3 regions of the Methylobacterium sp. NPDC080182 genome follow, and region 1 is predicted to be linked to each of the others. Evidence: predicted binding sites of a transcription regulator. Region 1 holds the regulator's gene; each other region holds the start of a gene.
What was found. Region 1 encodes LexA, which represses DNA repair genes until DNA is damaged. Its sites were predicted from a motif close to TGTTCNNNNTGTGTTCNG; they were not measured.
Positions count from the first base shown of each region.

Region 1 (6,048 bases):
CGTGCCGCCCCGTGTCGCCGCGATGCGGCCGCCGGCATCCGCGACGGCGCGCATCTTCACCCCTGCGCGGCCTGTGGCCTTGAGGAACGCGGACAGGCGAGGCAGGGAAGACCGGAGCGTGGCTCCGGGAGCGGTCCCGGGCCTGGCCGTTCCGGTGGGCGCGCGGCGCCGTGCCGGGCATGCGGGAGGAACACGATGGCGGAGAGCACGGACCGGGGCTCCGGCTGGAGCCTTCAGGCGAGCGCCGTGCCCGACGGGGTGCGCCTGGAACTCGCCATCGCCGACCTCGGCGGTGCGCCGGTCACCGCCGCGATCGTGCTCGACCGGACGGAGGCCCGGGCCTTCGCCCGCGCCCTGCTGGCCGCCGCCGGCGACGCCGCGGAGCGGACCTTCCCGAAGCCGGGCGCCTGAGGACGCGCCGCCGGCCGGTCAGCGCACGCCGAGGCCCGGATTGCGGCCCGGCAGGCGGGGGACCACGGTGCCGCGCTTCTCGATCGGCGCGTCGCAGGCGTAGGCGAACTCGGTCTTCAGCGGATCGAACACGGTCTCGCCGGTGATCCGGCAATCCTCGCGCACGGTCTCGTCGAGATAGGCCCGGGCGGCGGTGCGGAAGCGCTTCACCCGGGTGGCGCCCGGCTCCGGATCGATCCGGACCTCGCTCAGGTTGCAGCCGGTATACTCGCGCAGTGCGTTGGACACGATCAGCATCCGGCGCAGCTGCCGGTTGTCGTAGACCTCGTAGGGCTCCTTGCAGCCGATCGTGACGACCTGGGGAGTGAGCGCCACGTAGTTCCGCGAGATGTAGGAGAATCCGGTGGTGCAGCCGGCGAGGCCGAGGGCGGCGAGGCCGAGGGGCAGCAGAGCTGCGGGTCGTCGCATCCTCGTCATTCCAAGAGGGTCCCAGCCCGCACCCCGGATCCGCCGCCTTCCCGGCGGGGCGCCGCGATGCATTGAAACGGCTCCGCTTGCGCCGTCAATGCGTTTCTCGACCTTACTCCCGCGGGCGCGCCCGCGGCGCGCCGGGCCGAGCGGTGCCGCTCTTGCGGAACACTTGCGGAACGTTTAACCTGTTCGTGATTTGTTTCGGAGACCGTCACGTGGCGGTCCGCCAAGCCGCGAGTCCCCCGTCGATGCTCACGCGCAAGCAGCTGGACCTCCTGCGATTCATCCAGAGCCGGATGCAGGAATGCGGTGTCCCGCCGTCGTTCGACGAGATGAAAGATGCCCTCGATCTCAAGTCGAAATCCGGCATCCACCGGCTGATCACGGCGCTCGAGGAGCGCGGCTTCCTCCGGCGCCTCCCGAATCGGGCGCGCGCCATCGAGGTGATCCGGATCCCCGAGAGCCTGACCCAGGCCGCTCCGGCGGCTCAGGCCCCCGCCGAGCCGCGCCGCTTCACGCCGAGCGTGGTCGAGGGCGGTAAGTCCAAGCAGCCGTCGGCCCCGGCGAGCACGCGGATGATCGACGAGTCCGGCCGCGCCATCTCGATCCCGGTCATGGGCCGGATCGCGGCCGGTACGCCCGTCTCGGCGATCCAGAACCAGAGCCACGCCATCACCCTGTCGCCGGACTTCGTGGCCGGCGGCGAGCACTACGCCCTCGAGGTGCGCGGCGACTCGATGGTCGAGGCGGGCATCCTGGACGGCGACCTCGTGGTCATCCGCAAGCAGGAGACGGCCAATACCGGCGACATCATCGTGGCGCTGATCGACGACGAGGAGGCCACGCTCAAGCGCCTGCGCCGCCGCGGCTCGTCGATCGCCCTCGAGGCCGCCAACCCGGCCTACGAGACCCGCGTGCTCGGGCCCGACCGGGTCCGGATCCAGGGCCGCCTCGTGAGCCTCGTCCGCCGCTACTGAAGCGGCTCGGCCGGCGCGTCGCCGGGGGCGAGGTCTCCGCCCGGCGCGGCGTCGGCCTCCGGCGTCGCGGCGACCCCGTCCTCCGCGGGGCGGTCGCCCGGCTCTGCGGTGACCGGCCGCGGCGGTCCCGGCCCGCGCCCGGCGGCTGGCTGCCAGGGCACGGCGCGGCCGTCGTCCCGGGCGTAGCGCGCGGCGAAGCCGTCGCCGTCGGTCCGGAGGGCCACGGCCCCGCGGGCGGCGAGGACGCGCCGGTCGATCACCAGCGGCCCCGTGCAGGTGGGCGGCGCCGCGAGGCCCGTGATCAGCACCGCGGCGCGGGCGCAATCCTCCGGGAAGGCCCGCCGGTCCCGGACCAGGGCGACCGCCCGCCCGTCCGGCAGCCGGGCGGTGCAGCCGAGCCGGTCGCAGCGCCCGCTGCCCGACCGGACGATCAGCGCCGCGGGCCGCCGCCCGTCGCCGTCCGCCTTCAGCCACTGCTCGAGGACGAAGCCCGAAGGGCTGCCGAGGGCCGCGAGCCGCCCGTCCGGGCCCCGCACCGCGGCCCCCGCGCCCTGCCGGTCGACGTAGAGGTCGTAGTGGTCGGGCCGGGCCGCGAGGACGAGCCCGAGCAGGACCGGCGGCACGGCGAGCCAGCGCAGGCGCGAGGCCGGCAGCGTCCCCAGCAGTAGGCCGGCGGTCAGCAGGGCCAGCGCCCCGGCGCCGAAGGCCGGCAGCACCAGGACCGCCCGCTCGAACCCGGCGATCCAGTCCGAGATCGCCAGCATCCCGGCCACCGCCTGCCCCATCAGCCACCAGACCGGCCGGTCGAGGGCGAAGGGATAGGCGAGGCAGCCGATCACCGCGGCGGGCATCACCACCAGGGAGACGAGCGGCAGGGTCAGGGCGTTGCCGACGAGGCCGAAGGGCTGGACCGTCTGGAAGTGGTAGGTGGCGAAGGGGGCCGTCGCGACCTGTGCCACCAGGGTCGTGGCCAGGGTCCCGGTGATCGCCGACAGGCCGGTCCCGACGAGCCGCCCGATCCGCCCGGCCCCCGGGCGCACGAGCAGCCGCCCGTCGATCAGCCGCGCGCAGGCGATCAGCCCGGCCACGGCGCCGAAGGACATCTGGAAGCTCGGGCCGAGCAGGCCCTCCGGCTCCCGGGCGAGCGCGATCAGCGCCGCGAGGGCGAGGTTGCGCATCGACAGGGCCGGCCGGTCCACCAGGATCGCGCCCAGCATGATCAGGGTCATGATCAGCGAGCGCTCGGCCGCGATGTCCCAGCCCGAGAAGGCGCAGTAGGCGGTGACGCCGACCATGGCGAAGCCGGCCGCGATCTTCTTGATCGGCCAGAGGAGCGCGCAGAGCGGCACCGCGGCGAGGAGCGCCCGCACCAGCCAGAACACCACGCCGGCGGCCAGCACCATGTGGAGGCCCGAGATCGACACCACGTGGTAGATGCCGGCGGCGCGGAGCGCGTCGTTGGTGGCCGGCCCGATGAGGCCGCGCTTGCCCGTCACCAGGGCCGCCGCCACCGCACCCGCTTGGCCGCCGGCGGCCTCCGCGATCCGGCGCGTCAGCCCGTTGCGCGCCGCGTCGAGCGCAGCGGCGAGCCGCAGGGCCAGCGGCGGCGACCCGGACGGTTCCCGGACGGTGACGGTGCCGATCAGCGAGCCCACCGCGCCGATCCCCTGGAAATAGGCGTCCCGGGCGAAGTCGTAGCCGCCGGGCCGGGCCGCCTCCGGGGGCGGCAGCAGCCGGGCCGTGGCGGCGACGCCGTCCCCGGGACGCGGGATCGGCGTCTTCCGGAACGAGACCCGGACCCGGGCGGGCCGCGCCTCCGGCGCGAGGCCGGCGAAGCTCTCCACCCGGATCACCAGCCGGGCGCCGACCTCGCGCTCGTCCAGGGCCTCGACCGTTCCGACGAGCGGGCCGATCGTGGTGCGGGTGAGGATCGGTGCGGCGACCTGCGAGACCCGCCAGGTCGCCGCCGCGAAGCCGAGGAACGCGGCCGCCACCGCGAGCGCCGCCGCCAGGGCCGCCGGCCGCGCGCCGAGGACGGGGACCGGCGCCAGCGCGAGGGCGGCCGCGATCAGGGGGGCGGCGAGGCTCGGCGCGCCGTCGGCCGCCGCGAAGTAGACCAGGATCCCGCCGCCGAAGGCCACCGCCAGCCAGGGGAACAGCCGGCGCTGCTCGGCCTCGCGGGCGAGGCCGGCGACGACCCAGTCGCGGAGCGCCGGGAGGGCGGCCAGGAGGGCGGCGGGAAGGGCTCGGGCGCGCGGGCCGATCAGCGCGACCGCGCCGTCCGCCCGCCTCGCGCCGATCCGCCGCATCGCCGCCGCCCCGCTCCGCGCGACCTGTCGTCGGGGCCGGGCGATTCTGCGGGCGATTCTTAACGCATCCGCCGGCCCGTGCTACAGCGGGTTCTTCGTGCTACGGGCGCCCTGTCGAGCCCCTCGCCGCTCCGCCGCCCCTTCGCCGTCCGTCGCGCCCCGTCCGCGACCAGCCCCGGAACATACCGGACCGATGTCCTCAGCCGTCGTCACGCGCTTTGCCCCCTCGCCCACGGGTTACCTGCATATCGGCGGGGCCCGCACGGCCTTGTTCAACTGGCTCTACGCCCGCCACACCGGCGGCACGATGCTGCTGCGCATCGAGGACACCGACCGCGAGCGCTCCACCAAGGGGGCGATCGACGCGATCCTCGACGGCCTCTCCTGGCTCGGCCTCGACTGGGACGGCGACGTGGTCTTCCAGTTCGCCCGCGCCGAGCGCCACCGCGCGGTCGCCGAGGAGCTGCTGGCCGCGGGCCGCGCCTATCACTGCTACGCCACCGCCGAGGAGCTCACGCAGATGCGCGAGACCGCCCGCGCGGAGGGGCGCGCCCCGCGCTACGACGGCCGCTGGCGCGACCGCGACCCGTCCGAGGCCCCCGCCGGGGTCAAGCCGGTGATCCGCCTGCGCGCCCCGACCGAGGGCGAGACCGTGGTCGAGGACGCCGTCCAGGGCCGCGTGACCTGGGCCAACAAGGACCTCGACGACCTCGTCCTGCTGCGCTCGGACGGGACGCCGACCTACATGCTCGCCGTCGTGGTCGACGACCACGACATGGGCGTCACGCAGATCATCCGCGGCGACGACCACCTCACCAACGCGGCGCGCCAGAGCCAGATCTTCTCGGCCCTCGGCTGGGACATCCCGAGGATGGCGCATATTCCGCTGATCCACGGGGCGGACGGGGCCAAGCTCTCGAAGCGCCACGGCGCGCTCGGCGTCGAGGCCTACCGCGATCTCGGCTACCTGCCGGCGGCCCTGCGCAACTACCTCGTGCGGCTCGGCTGGAGCCACGGCGACCAGGAGGTCTTCTCCACCGACGAGATGGTCGCGGCCTTCGACCTCGGCGCGGTCGGGCGCTCCGCGGCGCGGTTCGACTTCGCCAAGCTCGCCAACCTCAACGGCCTCTACATCCGCACCAGCGCCGATTCCGACCTCGTCGCGGCGATCGAGACCATCCTGCCCAACGTCGGGCCGGAGCGCGGCCTGTCGGCGCCGCTGCGGCCCGATCTCAAGGACAAGCTCGTCCAGGCCATGCCGGGCCTGAAGGAGCGGGCCAAGACGCTGATCGAGCTCCTCGACAGCGCCTACTACCTCTACGCCCAGCGGCCCCTGGCGCTCGACGACAAGGCCCGCGCCCTGCTCTCCGACGAGGGGCGCGGCCGCCTCGCCGGGGTGCGGCCGGTGCTCGAGGCGCTGCCCGACTGGAGCGCGACCTCCACCGAGGGCGCGGTGCGGCAGTACGCGGAATCGGCCGGCTGCAAGCTCGGGCAGGTCGCCCAGCCCCTGCGCGCGGCGCTCACCGGCCGCACCACCTCCCCGCCCCTGTTCGACGTGATGGCGGTGCTCGGCCGGGAGGAAACCCTGGCGCGCCTCGGGGATCAGGCGCCGCAGGGCTGAGGCCGGGCTGAGGGCAGGGACGAGGCAGGGACGAGGCGGCGCTGGGACCGCCGCGCGCGGACCGGGAGCGGACAGGGAACTGCCGGCCCCGACCCGGATTGCGTTGGGTGGAAATCGGTTGGCGGAATTCGCTTGGCGACGGGGGCGGGTTGTCACCGACCCCGTTGCTGCTGCACTGCCGTTTGGGTAACCCATGGCTGTGAGCACCCGCAGCATAATGCGTGTGCTCAGGCCCCCGGGACCGACTCGGGCAGCCCGA
Region 1 covers NZ_JBNNWO010000003.1:297,277-303,324, reverse strand. The annotation lists gene ACQKQD_RS07485 (hypothetical protein) at 196-411, shown strand; gene ACQKQD_RS07480 (hypothetical protein) at 430-879, opposite strand; gene lexA (transcriptional repressor LexA) at 1,131-1,859, shown strand; gene ACQKQD_RS07470 (ComEC/Rec2 family competence protein) at 1,853-4,168, opposite strand; gene gltX (glutamate--tRNA ligase) at 4,362-5,789, shown strand.

Region 2 (6,048 bases), on a different contig from region 1:
CGTGCCGGCGGCGTGGTCGACGACCAGCGCGGTGTCGTAGAGGTTCAGCGCGATGTCGTCGGTGAGCCCCGCCCGCCGGGCGGGCGGCGCCACCCGCTCCAGCGCCGCGCCGAGGTCGTAGGCGAGGTACCCGATCGCCCCGCCGGGGAACGGCTCCGGGCCTGCCTCGAGCCGGTAGGGTTCGAGGCAGGCCCGGAGCGCGGCCATCGGGCCGCCCGCCACCGGCCGCCCGTCGAGGGTCGCGCGCCCGTCGCGGTAGCGGAACCGCGCGAACGGGTCGGCGGCCACGATCGAGTGCCGCCCCAGCGGGTCGTGCCGCATGGCGCTGTCGAGGAAGGCGAGCCCGGGCAGGGCTCGCAGCCGCGCCGCCGCCGCGACGGGATCGATGAAGGGGATCTCTCGGGTCCACATGACCGGGTTCGGGGCCGCCATCCTCGAGCTGTGCGTCGTGCGCTGCCGTCGCACAGGCGATGCCGCGGGGGAAGCGGCAGTTCCACGCAGGCCCCGCCGCCGCGCGCGGGCGGGCCGTGTCCGGGGCGCAGGGCCGCGCCGCCCAATCCTGATGTGGGGTCTGAGGAGACCGCCGCAAAGCTCTGCCGTAACGATAGGATCTGCGCCTAGGCTCAGGCTCGCGCGCAGGGCCGGGCACCCCTGCGGCGGCCGGCCTCGCGCGGAGGCGCGGGAGCCTGTATAGGAGCGCGACCCCGAAATCCTGGTCCCGTGCGCCGGGCGGCCGATCGCCCCGCCGGACTGTCCGACCCGAATGCCATGACCGCCACGCCCGCTCCCCGCGGCCCCGCTCTCGGCGCCGCCCCGAAAATCTCGTTCGTCTCGCTGGGATGCCCGAAGGCGCTGGTCGATTCCGAGCGGATCCTCACCCATCTGCGCGCCGAGGGCTACGAGCTGGCCCGGCGGCACGACGGCGCCGACGTGGTGATCGTCAACACCTGCGGCTTCCTCGATTCCGCCAAGGCGGAGTCGCTCTCGGCCATCGGCGAGGCCATGGCGGAGAACGGCCGCGTCATCGTCACTGGCTGCATGGGCGCGCAGCCGGAGGAGATCCGCGAGAAGTACCCCGACCTCCTGGCGGTGACCGGGCCCCAGGCCTACGAGTCGGTGGTGGCGGCCGTCCACGAGGCGGTGCCGCCGGCCCACGACCCATTCCTCGACCTCGTGCCGCCGCAGGGGATCAAGCTCACCCCGCGCCACTACGCCTACCTGAAGATCTCGGAGGGGTGCAGCAACCGCTGCAGCTTCTGCATCATCCCGAGCTTGCGCGGAAACCTCGTCAGCCGCCCTGCCGCCGACGTGCTGCGCGAGGCCGAGAAGCTGGTGAAGGCCGGCGTGAAGGAGCTGCTGGTCGTCAGCCAGGACACCAGCGCCTACGGCGTCGACATCCGCTACAGCGAGAGCCCGTGGCGCGACCGGCAGGTCCGGGCGAAGTTCTACGACCTGACCCGGGAACTCGGCGAGCTCGGCGCCTGGGTGCGGTTGCACTACGTCTACCCCTACCCGCACGTGGACGAGGTCATCCCGCTGATGGCCGAGGGCAAGGTGCTCCCCTACCTCGACATGCCGCTCCAGCACGCGAGCCCCTCCGTGCTCAAGCGCATGCGCCGCCCCGGCAACCAGGAGCGCCAGCTCGACCGGATCCGCAGCTGGCGGCAGATCTGCCCGGACCTCGCGATCCGCTCGACCTTCATCGTCGGCTTCCCCGGCGAGACCGAGGCCGAGTTCGAGGAGCTGCTCGCTTGGCTGCAGGAGGCCAAGCTCGATCGGGTCGGCTGCTTCGAGTACGAGCCGGTGGCCGGCGCCACCGCCAACGCGCTGGGCGACCTCGTGCCGCCAGCGGTGAAGGCCGAGCGCAAGCGCCGGTTCATGGAGACCCAGAACGGCATCGCGCTCCGGCTGCAGCGGGCCAAGGTCGGCAAGCGGCTGCCCGTCATCGTCGATTCCGTCGAGGGCGGGGTGGCGCGGGGCCGGTCCAAGGCCGACGCGCCGGAGATCGACGGCAATGTCCACGCCGCGTTCCGGCGCCCGGTGCGGGTCGGCGACATCGTCACGGTGAAGATCGACCGGGCCGAAGCCTACGACCTCTACGGCAGCGTCGCCTGACGGCAGACCCCGTCTTTGCGAGCGCAGCGAAGCAATCCAGGGATGCGCTGCGCTCGGGGACGTCGCACTGCCCTCTCGTCGCTTCGCTGCTCTCGCGACGGGCGCGGACCGGACTCCTGTTGACGCCGCGTCCGGCGCGGCTTGACCCCGCCCGCCCCGCGCGGTCTTTCGGAACAGATCAGGAACTTGGTCGGGACCCGAGGCGGCGATGGATCCGGAGGTCGCGCTCCGAAAGATCATCCACATCGACATGGACGCGTTCTACGCCTCCGTGGAGCAGCGCGACGACCCATCGCTGCGCGGCCGGCCGCTGGCGGTCGGCGGCTCCCGGGAGCGCGGGGTGGTGGCCGCTGCGAGCTACGAGGCCCGAAAATTCGGTGTCCGCTCCGCCATGCCGTCGGCCACCGCGCGGCGGCTGTGCCCGGACCTGCTGTTCGTGAAGCCGCGCTTCGAGGTCTACCGGGCGGTCTCCGAGGAGATCCGGGCGGTCTTCGCCCGGCACACGGCCATCATCGAGCCGGTGGCCCTCGACGAGGCCTATCTCGACGTCACCGAGAACCTCCAGGGCCTCCCGACGGCGACGGCCGTGGCGAAGGCGATCCGGGCCGAGATCCTGGAGCGCACCGGGCTCGTCGCCTCGGCCGGGGTCTCGTACAACAAGTTCCTCGCCAAGGTGGCGTCCGACCACCGCAAGCCCGACGCCCTGTTCGTCATCACCCCCGCCATGGGGCCGGACTTCGTGGCGGCGCTGCCGATCGGCCGGTTCCACGGCGTCGGCCCGGTCACCGAGGCGAAGATGAAGCGGCTCGGGATCGAGACCGGGGCGGATCTGCGCGCCTGGACGCCGGAGCGCCTGCGCGAGACCTTCGGCTCCGCGGGCGCCTACTACCACGCGGTCGCCCGGGGCATCGACGCGCGGCCGGTGCGCGCCCACCGGGTGCGCAAGTCGATCGGCGCCGAGACCACCTTCTCGGACGACACGGCCGCTTTCGAGGTCCTGGCCGCCCGGCTGGCGCCGCTGTTCGACAAGGTCTGGGCGGGCGCCGACGCCAAGGGCATGCGCGCCCGGACCGTGACCCTGAAGCTCAAGTTCTCGGATTTCGCGCAGGTCACCCGGGCGAAGTCCCTCGCCGTGCCGGTGGCCGACCGGGCCGCCCTGGAGCGGATCGGCCTCGACCTGCTCGCCGGCCTGTTCCCCCTGCGCCGCAGCGCGCGGCTGATCGGGGTGTCGCTGTCGGGCTTCGCGCAGGACGCGCCGGAGGCGCCGCTCCAGCTCGGGCTGGCGCTCTGACACGGCCTCCGGGGCAGGCCCACGCTCCGTCATCACGGGCGCAGCGAAGTGACCCAGGGCAGCAGGACATCGGTCAGCGTGGCTCTGGCCCTGGATCGCCTCGCTCCACTCGCAACGACGACGGTGGGGAAGCATCAACCGGAAAGCGATGGAGCCGCCGCCGTCATGCACGACACGGCGCCTGTGCGGTTCCGCACGTCGGGAAGGCCGGGTCGATCGCAGAGCGGAGCGATCCGGTCCGGATCAGGGTTTCTCGAGCCCGCGCGAACACAAGGACCCTGTCGATGCCGAAGCACGCCCGCCTGGCCCTGGCCGCCGCGCTTCTATCGGCCCTCGCGGCGGGCGCCGCCCGCGCGGACGGCACATCCGCTTTCGGGGCCGCCAACGCGGCCCAGCTCCGGGGCTACACCGCGAGCCCGGCCCAGGTCTACGTTCCGGCAGGCGGCCCGAGCGCCAGGCCCGCAGCCCCCGCACCGCAGCGGCCGAAGGCGCCGGCGCGCAGTCGCTGAGATCGACCCGGGCCGCACCGGCAGGGGCATCCGGTCACGCGTTCTTGCGCGGCCGGTGGTCGGGGTCGATGCCGCCATCGAGCTTCGTCTCGTTGTCGACGTCGCCCTCGAAGGTCGAATCCGCCTGCAGATCCGCAGGGTCGGCGCCGCTCATCCCCTTCGAGGTGCCGATCCCGGGATTGCCCTTGAGGTCGGCGTCCGTGGGCGTGTCGGTCTTCGGGTGCTTGGATGACATGCAGGCTCCTGTCGGATGCTGATGTCGGGCCAACGCGTCGGCGCGGGGCCGGTCTCCCGCGCGGCGTGCGGCGGTTCGCCTCCCGGTCCCCGCACGCCCTCAGCCGATCTCCGCCGCCGCGATCCGGCGGACGCCCGCCGCCTCCATCCGCGCCCAGGCCCGCGCGAGCGACCCGTCCACGTCGATCCCGCGCACCGCGTCCGCCACCACGAGGACGTCGAACCCCGCGTCGCGCGCGTCGAGCGCGCTCCAGGCGACGCAGAAATCGGTGGCGAGGCCGCACACCGCGACGCGGGTGATGCCGCGCTCCCGGAGCGCCCCGGCGAGGCCGGTGCGCGTGGCCCGGTCGGCTTCCAGGAAGGCCGAGTAGCTGTCGACCCGCGGATCCAGCCCCTTGCGCACCACCAGGCTCGCCCGGTCGGTGGCGAGGTCCGGCGCGAAGGCGGCCCCGGGGCTGCCCTGGACGCAGTGGCGCGGCCACAGCACCTGCGGCCCGTAGGGCAGCGTCACGGTCTCGAACGGGGCCCGCCCCGGATGGGTCTCGGCGAAGGAGACGTGATCGGCCGGATGCCAGTCCTGCATCAGCACCACGTGCCGGAAGCGGTGCTGGAGGTCGTTGATCGGGCCGATCACCGCGTCGCCCCCCGGGACGGGGAGCGCCCCGCCCGGCAGGAAGTCGACCTGCACGTCGACGACGAGGAGCAGGTCGGCGTTGCCGGGCGTCACGGTCGGTCCCTACGGCAGCATCACGATCGAGCCGGTGGTCTCCCGGCCCGCGAGGTCGCGGTGCACCTGCTGCGCCTCGGCCAGCGGGTAGGTGGCGTTGACCGCGATCTTCACCGCGCCGTCGCGGACCACCTTGAACAGGCGGGCGGCCGCCTCCTCCAGGGTGGCGCGGTTCGACGAGAAGGTCGCGAGCGTCGGGCGCGTCACGTAGAGCGAGCCGCGCGGGGCCAGCAGGCCGAGGTCGAGCCCGGTGATCGCCCCGGAGGCCGAGCCGAAGCTCGCCAGCAGGCCGAGCGGCGCGAGGCTGTCCAGGGAGCCCATCAGGGTCGCCTGCCCGACGCCGTCGTAGACCACCGGCACGCCCTTGCCGCCGGTGATCTCGCGCACGCGCTTGGCCACGTCCTCCTCGCGGTAGAGGATGACGTGGTCGCAGCCGTTCTGCTTGGCGAGCTCCGCCTTCTCGGGGCTGCCGGCGGTGCCGATCACGGTGGCGCCGAGGTGCTTGGCCCACTGGCACGCGATCAGGCCGACGCCGCCGGCGGCGGCCTGCCACAGGATCGTGTCGCCGGGCTTCACCGCGTAGGTCCGGTGCAGCAGGTACTCGACGGTCAGGCCCTTGAGCATCATGGCGGCGGCGGTCTTCTCGTCGACCCCGTCGGGGATCGGCACGGCCGCCGAGGCCGGGATCACCGGCTCCTCGGCGTAGCAGCCGTCCGCCACCGAGCCGTAGGCGACCCGGTCGCCGGCCTTGAACTGGGTCACGCCCTCGCCCACCGCCGTGACGGTGCCGGCGCCCTCCTTGCCGGGGGTGTAGGGCATGTGCGGGGACTTGTAGGCGCCGGTGCGGAAGTAGATGTCGATGAAGTTGACGCCGATGGCGGCCTGCCTGACCCGGATCTGCCCGGGGCCCGGCTCGGCCAGGGGCACGTCCTCGAAGCGCATCACCTCGGGACCGCCGTACTCGTAGACCCGGATCGCCTTCGGCATCGTTGGACTCCCGCTCGCCGCCCCGTCCGGGGCGTTGCAGCCCGAGATAACGGACCGCCCGCCGGAGGCAATTCGTTTTTGGCCTCTCGCGCCCCGGTTGTAACCCGCCCGGCCGCGGCCTCGTTCTGGATCCGCCGGACCCGGACGCCTATCTAGGCCCTGCCATTCCCTGAGCCGAGGTCCGA
Region 2 covers NZ_JBNNWO010000012.1:85,532-91,579, forward strand. The annotation lists gene pabB (aminodeoxychorismate synthase component I) at 1-411, opposite strand, end outside; gene rimO (30S ribosomal protein S12 methylthiotransferase RimO) at 769-2,115, shown strand; gene dinB (DNA polymerase IV) at 2,324-3,406, shown strand; gene ACQKQD_RS21005 (hypothetical protein) at 3,691-3,915, shown strand; gene ACQKQD_RS21010 (hypothetical protein) at 3,950-4,150, opposite strand; gene pncA (bifunctional nicotinamidase/pyrazinamidase) at 4,250-4,876, opposite strand; gene ACQKQD_RS21020 (quinone oxidoreductase family protein) at 4,886-5,863, opposite strand.
Region 2: dinB (DNA polymerase IV) is a predicted target of LexA. The motif match lies at 2,285-2,302, and genes of this name have one in related genera.

Region 3 (6,048 bases), on a different contig from region 1:
CGTCGGCTTCAACCTCTCGCCAGTCCTGTGGCGCAAGCTGCCGGGCGCCCGCTCGGCCGGGCGCGTCCAGTCCGTGGCGCTCCGGCTCGTGGTCGAGCGCGAGATGGAGATCGAGCGGTTCAAGCCGCGCGAGTACTGGACGCTCATCGCGACGCTGACGACCGCCGACGGCGCGACCTTCGAGGCCCGCCTCGTCGGCGCCGACGGCAAGCGGATCCAGCGCCTCGACGTCGGCACGGGCGAGGAGGCGGCCGCCTTCAAGCGCGACCTCGAGCTCGCGACCTTCCAGGTGGCGAGCGTCGAGGCGAAGCCCGCCAAGCGCCACCCGCAGCCGCCCTTCACCACCTCGACCCTCCAGCAGGAGGCCTCCCGCAAGCTCGGGATGGCGCCGGCCCAGACCATGCGGGTCGCCCAGCGGCTCTACGAGGGCGTCGATATCGGCGGCGAGACGGTCGGCATCATCACCTACATGCGGACCGACGGCGTCGACATGGCGCCGGAGGCGATCCAGGACGCCCGCCGGGTGATCGGCAAGGAGTTCGGCGACCGCTACGTGCCGGACGTTCCGCGCAAGTACAGCGTCAAGGCCAAGAACGCCCAGGAGGCCCACGAGGCGGTGCGCCCCACCGACATGGGCCGCCTGCCCAAGACGGTGGCGCGCCACCTCGAGCCCGAGCAGGCCCGGCTCTACGAGCTGATCTGGACCCGCACCATGGCCAGCCAGATGGAATCGGCCGAGCTGGAGCGGACCACCGTCGACGTCACCGCCAAGGTCGGACCGCGGACCATCGACCTGCGCGCCACCGGCCAGGTGGTGAAGTTCGATGGCTTCCTGACCCTCTACCAAGAGGGCAAGGACGACGAGGAGGACGAGGAGAGCCGCCGCCTGCCGCCCATGAAGGCCGGCGACCCGCTCGCCCGCGAGCGGATCAGCTCGACCCAGCACTTCACCGAGCCGCCGCCGCGCTACTCCGAGGCGAGCCTCGTGAAGCGCATGGAGGAGCTCGGCATCGGCCGCCCGTCGACCTATGCCGCGGTTCTCCAGACCTTGCGGGATCGCGAATACGTCAAGATCGAGAAGAAGCGGCTGCAGCCGGAGGACAAGGGGCGGCTCGTCACGGGCTTCCTCGAGAGCTTCTTCCGGCGCTACGTCGAGTACGACTTCACCGCCGGCCTCGAGGAGCAGCTCGACCGGGTCTCCAACGCCGAGATCGACTGGCGGGCGGTGCTGCGCGACTTCTGGCGCGACTTCTCCGCGGCGATCGGTGAGACCAAGGAGCTGCGCGTCGCCGACGTGCTGGAGGCGCTGAACGGCCTCCTCGGCCCGCACATCTTCCCCGACAAGGGCGACGGCTCGAACCCGCGCACCTGCCCGACCTGCGGCTCGGGCCAGCTGTCGCTGAAGCTCGGCAAGTTCGGCGCCTTCATCGGCTGCTCGAACTACCCGGAGTGCAAGTACACCCGGCAGCTCTCGGCCTCGGGCGTCGACGGCGACGGTGACGGCTCCTCGGCCGAGGGCGGCCAGCCGGGCGTGCGGGTGCTGGGCGACGATCCCGCGACCGGCCTGCCGGTGACGCTGCGCGACGGCCGGTTTGGACCGTTCCTCCAGCTCGGCGAGGCCTCCGCCGAGAAGGGCGCCGAGAAGCCGAAGCGCTCGTCGCTGCCCAAGGGGCTCAGCCCCTCGGACGTGGATCTCAACAAGGCGCTGGCCCTGCTGGCGCTGCCCCGCGAGGTGGCCCGCCACCCCGAGACCGGCGAGCCGATCCTGGCCAATCTCGGCCGGTTCGGACCCTACGTGCAGCACGGGAAGACCTACGCCAATCTCGGCAAGGACGACGACGTGCTGGAGATCGGGGCTAACCGCGCCATCGACCTGATCGTCGCCAAGGAGCAGGGCGGCGGACGCGGCCGCCCGGCTGCCGATCCGGGCCGGCCGCTCGGCAAGGACGAGGCCAGCGGCCGCGATCTCGTGGTCAAGGCCGGCAAGTACGGGCCCTACGTCACGGACGGCGAGGTCAACGCCACGCTGCCGAAGACGATGAGCGCCGAGGCGCTGACCCTCGACGAGGCGATCGCCCTGGTGAACACCAAGCGCGCCGCGGGCGGCGGCAAGCCGGCGAAGCGCGGGGCGGTCCGGAAAGGGTCGGCGCGGGCCGCGAGCGCCGACAAGCCGGCGGCGAAGAAGACCGCCGCGAAGAAGCCTGCGGCCAAGAAGGCGGCGGCGAAGACGTCGAGCGCGGGCTGAAGCGTTCGTGGACGAGGCTGAGGCGGGCCGGCGAGCCCGCCCGTCCTTGCGAGCGAAGCGAAGCAATCCAGTGCAGCGCGAGGCGTTCGAACGTGGCGCCGACTGGGTTGCTTCGCTCCGCTCGCAAGGACGTGGCAGAGGCAGCGTTGCCGCCCCTCACCGCGGGTTGCGGTCAGCGATCGGGTTCACACCAGGTAGGTGATCGTCGCCGCCACGGCCGTCGCGAAGGTCGCGAGCGCGAGGGTGGTGGAGTTCATCAGCGCCCGCCCGGCCGGCACCGCGGCCGCGTCATCGTCGCAGCCGAAGGCGGCGCCGGCCGCGTGCTCGAAGCGGATCAACGTGAGGCGGCGGGCCTCGATCGCGGCGTCGCTCATGGACTGCGGCTCCCTGACCACGGTCAAGATTTATCTCCGCCACCAACGTCGATCGTCCCGTTCTGTTCCGGGCGTCGCCTGTGGAAGCCGGGCATGCGGATCACGAGAAAGCCTTAACCCATTGTTGTGCAACGTCGTGATGACGGCCCGGCGCGCGGAACCGTGTGCCGGCACGGACGCGGCCCTCGCTCGCGGCGGCGCAGCATGCGATGATGCGACCGCCTCGCCGCAGGGCGAACGGCTTTGATGTTTATGGTTTGTTCCGCTATCATGCGGGGATGAAGGCTCATGCTCCACGACCCGAGACCCGTCCCAAGACCCGTCTGCGCGAAGCCGAGCCGGCCGACGCGCCGCGCGCCAGGAGGCCGCGCGTGAGCGATCCGGCGCGGGACCTGTTCGGGCCGGGCGGCAAGGGCGCGGCGGCCCGCCCGCCCGAGCCGCGGCGGCGGCTGGATTCGGCGGCCTCCGTGGCGACGCTCGCGGCCGCCGAGCCGGAGGGCGGCTACACCGCCTCCGACATCGAGGTGCTGGAGGGGCTGGAGCCCGTCCGGCGCCGGCCCGGCATGTATATCGGCGGCACCGACGAGCGGGCGCTCCACCACCTGTTCGCCGAGGTGATCGACAACTCGATGGACGAGGCGGTCGCCGGCCATGCCAGCTTCATCGAGGTGGAGCTGAAGGAATCCGGCGCCCTCGTGGTGACCGACAACGGCCGCGGCATCCCGGTCGACCCGCACCCGAAATTCCCCGGCAAGTCGGCGCTCGAGGTCATCATGACCACGCTGCACGCCGGCGGGAAGTTCGACTCGAAGGTCTACGAGACCTCGGGCGGCCTGCACGGCGTCGGCATCTCGGTGGTGAACGCGCTCTCCGACCTGCTCGAGGTCGAGGTGGCGCGCAACCAGACCCTCTACCGCCAGACCTTCTCGCGCGGTCATGCCCAAGGGGCCTTGGAACTGGTCGGCCGGGTGCAGAACCGCCGCGGCACCCGCGTGCGCTTCCACCCGGACGCCCAGATCTTCGGCTCGCTGAAGTTCGACCCGCGCCGCCTGTTCAAGATGGCGCGCTCCAAGGCCTACCTGTTCGGCGGCGTCGAGATCCGCTGGCGCTGCGCCCCTGCCCTCCTCGAGGGGCTGGAGGACGTGCCAGCCGAGGCGGTGCACCGCTTCCCCGACGGGCTGCGCGACTACCTCGCCCGCGACATCGACGGGAAGGAACTCGTCACCGACGCCATGTTCTCCGGCAAGATCACCAAGCCGGGCTCGCACGGGTCGCTTGAATGGGCGGTGGCCTGGATGGTCGCCGAGGACGGGATCTCGCACTCCTACTGCAACACGATCCCGACGCCCGAGGGCGGCACCCACGAGGCCGGCCTGCGCGTCGCCCTGCTGCGCGGCCTGCGCGAGCACGCCGAGCGGGTGAACCAGGCCAAGCGCATGACCGCCGTCACGACGGACGACGTCATGGCGACCTGCGCGTCGATGCTCTCGGTGTTCATCCGCGAGCCGGAGTTCCAGGGCCAGACCAAGGACAAGCTCGCCACCGTGGAGGCCCAGCGCATCGTCGAGACTTCGGTGCGCGACGCCTTCGACCACTGGCTCGCCGCCTCCCCGGCCCAGGCCAACAAGCTCCTCGACTGGGTGATCGACCGGGCCGAGGAGCGCCTGCGCCGCCGCCAGGAGAAGGAGGTCGCCCGCAAGAGCGCGACCCGCAAGCTGCGCCTGCCCGGCAAGCTCGCCGACTGCTCGGCGGCCGGCACCGCGGGCTCGGAGATCTTCATCGTCGAGGGCGACTCGGCCGGCGGCTCGGCCAAGCAGGCCCGGGACCGGGCGACCCAGGCGATCCTGCCGCTGCGCGGCAAGATCCTGAACGTCGCCTCGGCCTCGCGCGACAAGCTCGGCGCCAACCAGCTGATCTCGGATCTCACCCTGGCGCTCGGCTGCGGCACCGGTTCGGCCTTCCGCGAGGCGGACCTGCGCTACGAGAAGGTGATCATCATGACGGACGCCGACGTCGACGGCGCCCACATCGCCTCGCTGCTGATCACCTTCTTCTACCGCCAGATGCCGAGGCTGATCGACCGCGGCCACCTCTACCTCGCGATCCCGCCGCTCTATCGGCTGCAGCAGGGCTCGAAGGTGGCCTATGCCCGGGACGACGCGGATCGGGAGCGGATCGTCAAGACCGTGTTCAAGGGCGGCAAGGTCGAGATCGGGCGGTTCAAGGGCCTCGGCGAGATGATGCCGGCCCAGCTCAAGGAAACCACCATGGACCCGAAGAAGCGCACGCTCCTGCGCGTCGCGGTCCTGGACGAGGCCCGGGAATCGACCGGCGACACGGTCGAGCGCCTGATGGGCAACAAGCCCGAGGCGCGCTTCGCCTTCATCAGCGAGCGCGCGGCCTTCGCCGAGGGCGCCGACCTCGACATTTGACGCCGGAGCGCCGGCGCGGCCGCGCCGCGTCGGTCGATGGCGCCGCGCCGTCATTGCGAGCGCAGCGAAGCAACCCAGCAGCGCCACGTTCACCGAAGTCGCGCTGCCCTGGATCGCTTCGCTGCGCTCGCAAAGACGGTTGACGGGTTTCGGCCGCGCCTTATCGGGGCGGCGCGATCACCTTGGCCGGGTCGAAGGGCTGGGCCGCCGCCACCGTGTCCTTGCCCATGTTGAGGACCGCCGAGAATCGGTCGCCGCCGGGACGCAGCACGAGGGCGCCCGGCTCGACCGCGATGAGCTTGCTGCCGAGGCCGAGGAAGCCGCCGACGTCGATCACGACCGCCTTGAGCGTCCCGCCGTCGGCGATGAGCAGATCCTCGATCTTGCCGACGCTGTCGCCGGCGGCGTTGCGAACCGTCACGCCGATCATCTTCGTGGTCAGGAAGGTGACGGGCTTGAGCCCCTGACGCTTGGCGGCGTCCTCGGCGCTCGCCGCCTCCGTCAGCCGCCCGCCCCCCTTGCCGTCCGTCGAGGTTCCCGGTCCCGTGGCCGGCAGGATCGTGTCCTTGCCGATCACGCTGGCATCCTGCGCGGAGGCCGGCGCGTTCGCGAGGCCGAGGGCCGCGAGCGACAGGAGAAGGATTCGGCTTCGCATGGCTGATCGCTCCGCGCGCCCGGTCCCTGCGTGGAAGGCCCTGTCCGGGTCACTGAGGGGCGCCGCGGTCTCAATCGCGGGCGGCCCGCGCGGTTCCGGCCCTCCCTGTCGCACCCGCCGAGGCCGGTTCGCGGTCCCGAAACGCGAAAGGGCCCGGCCTTGCGGCCGGGCCCTTCGGGAGCGCGGAGCCGGCAGAGCCGGCTCCGGCATCCGGTCTCAGTACGAGCCGAACTTGTAGTTCAGGCCGGCGCGGACGACGGCGAACTCGGTCTTGGCGGCGGCGCCGTTGAGGTAGGCGATGCCGTTCGGGGGCAGGAGGTTGCCGTAGAACACGCCGCCGGC
Region 3 covers NZ_JBNNWO010000004.1:217,063-223,110, reverse strand. The annotation lists gene topA (type I DNA topoisomerase) at 1-2,245, shown strand, start outside; gene ACQKQD_RS09660 (hypothetical protein) at 2,431-2,619, opposite strand; gene parE (DNA topoisomerase IV subunit B) at 2,991-5,051, shown strand; gene ACQKQD_RS09650 (PRC-barrel domain-containing protein) at 5,212-5,706, opposite strand; gene ACQKQD_RS09645 (outer membrane protein) at 5,923-6,048, opposite strand, start outside.
Region 3: parE (DNA topoisomerase IV subunit B) is a predicted target of LexA. The motif match lies at 2,867-2,884, and genes of this name have one in related genera.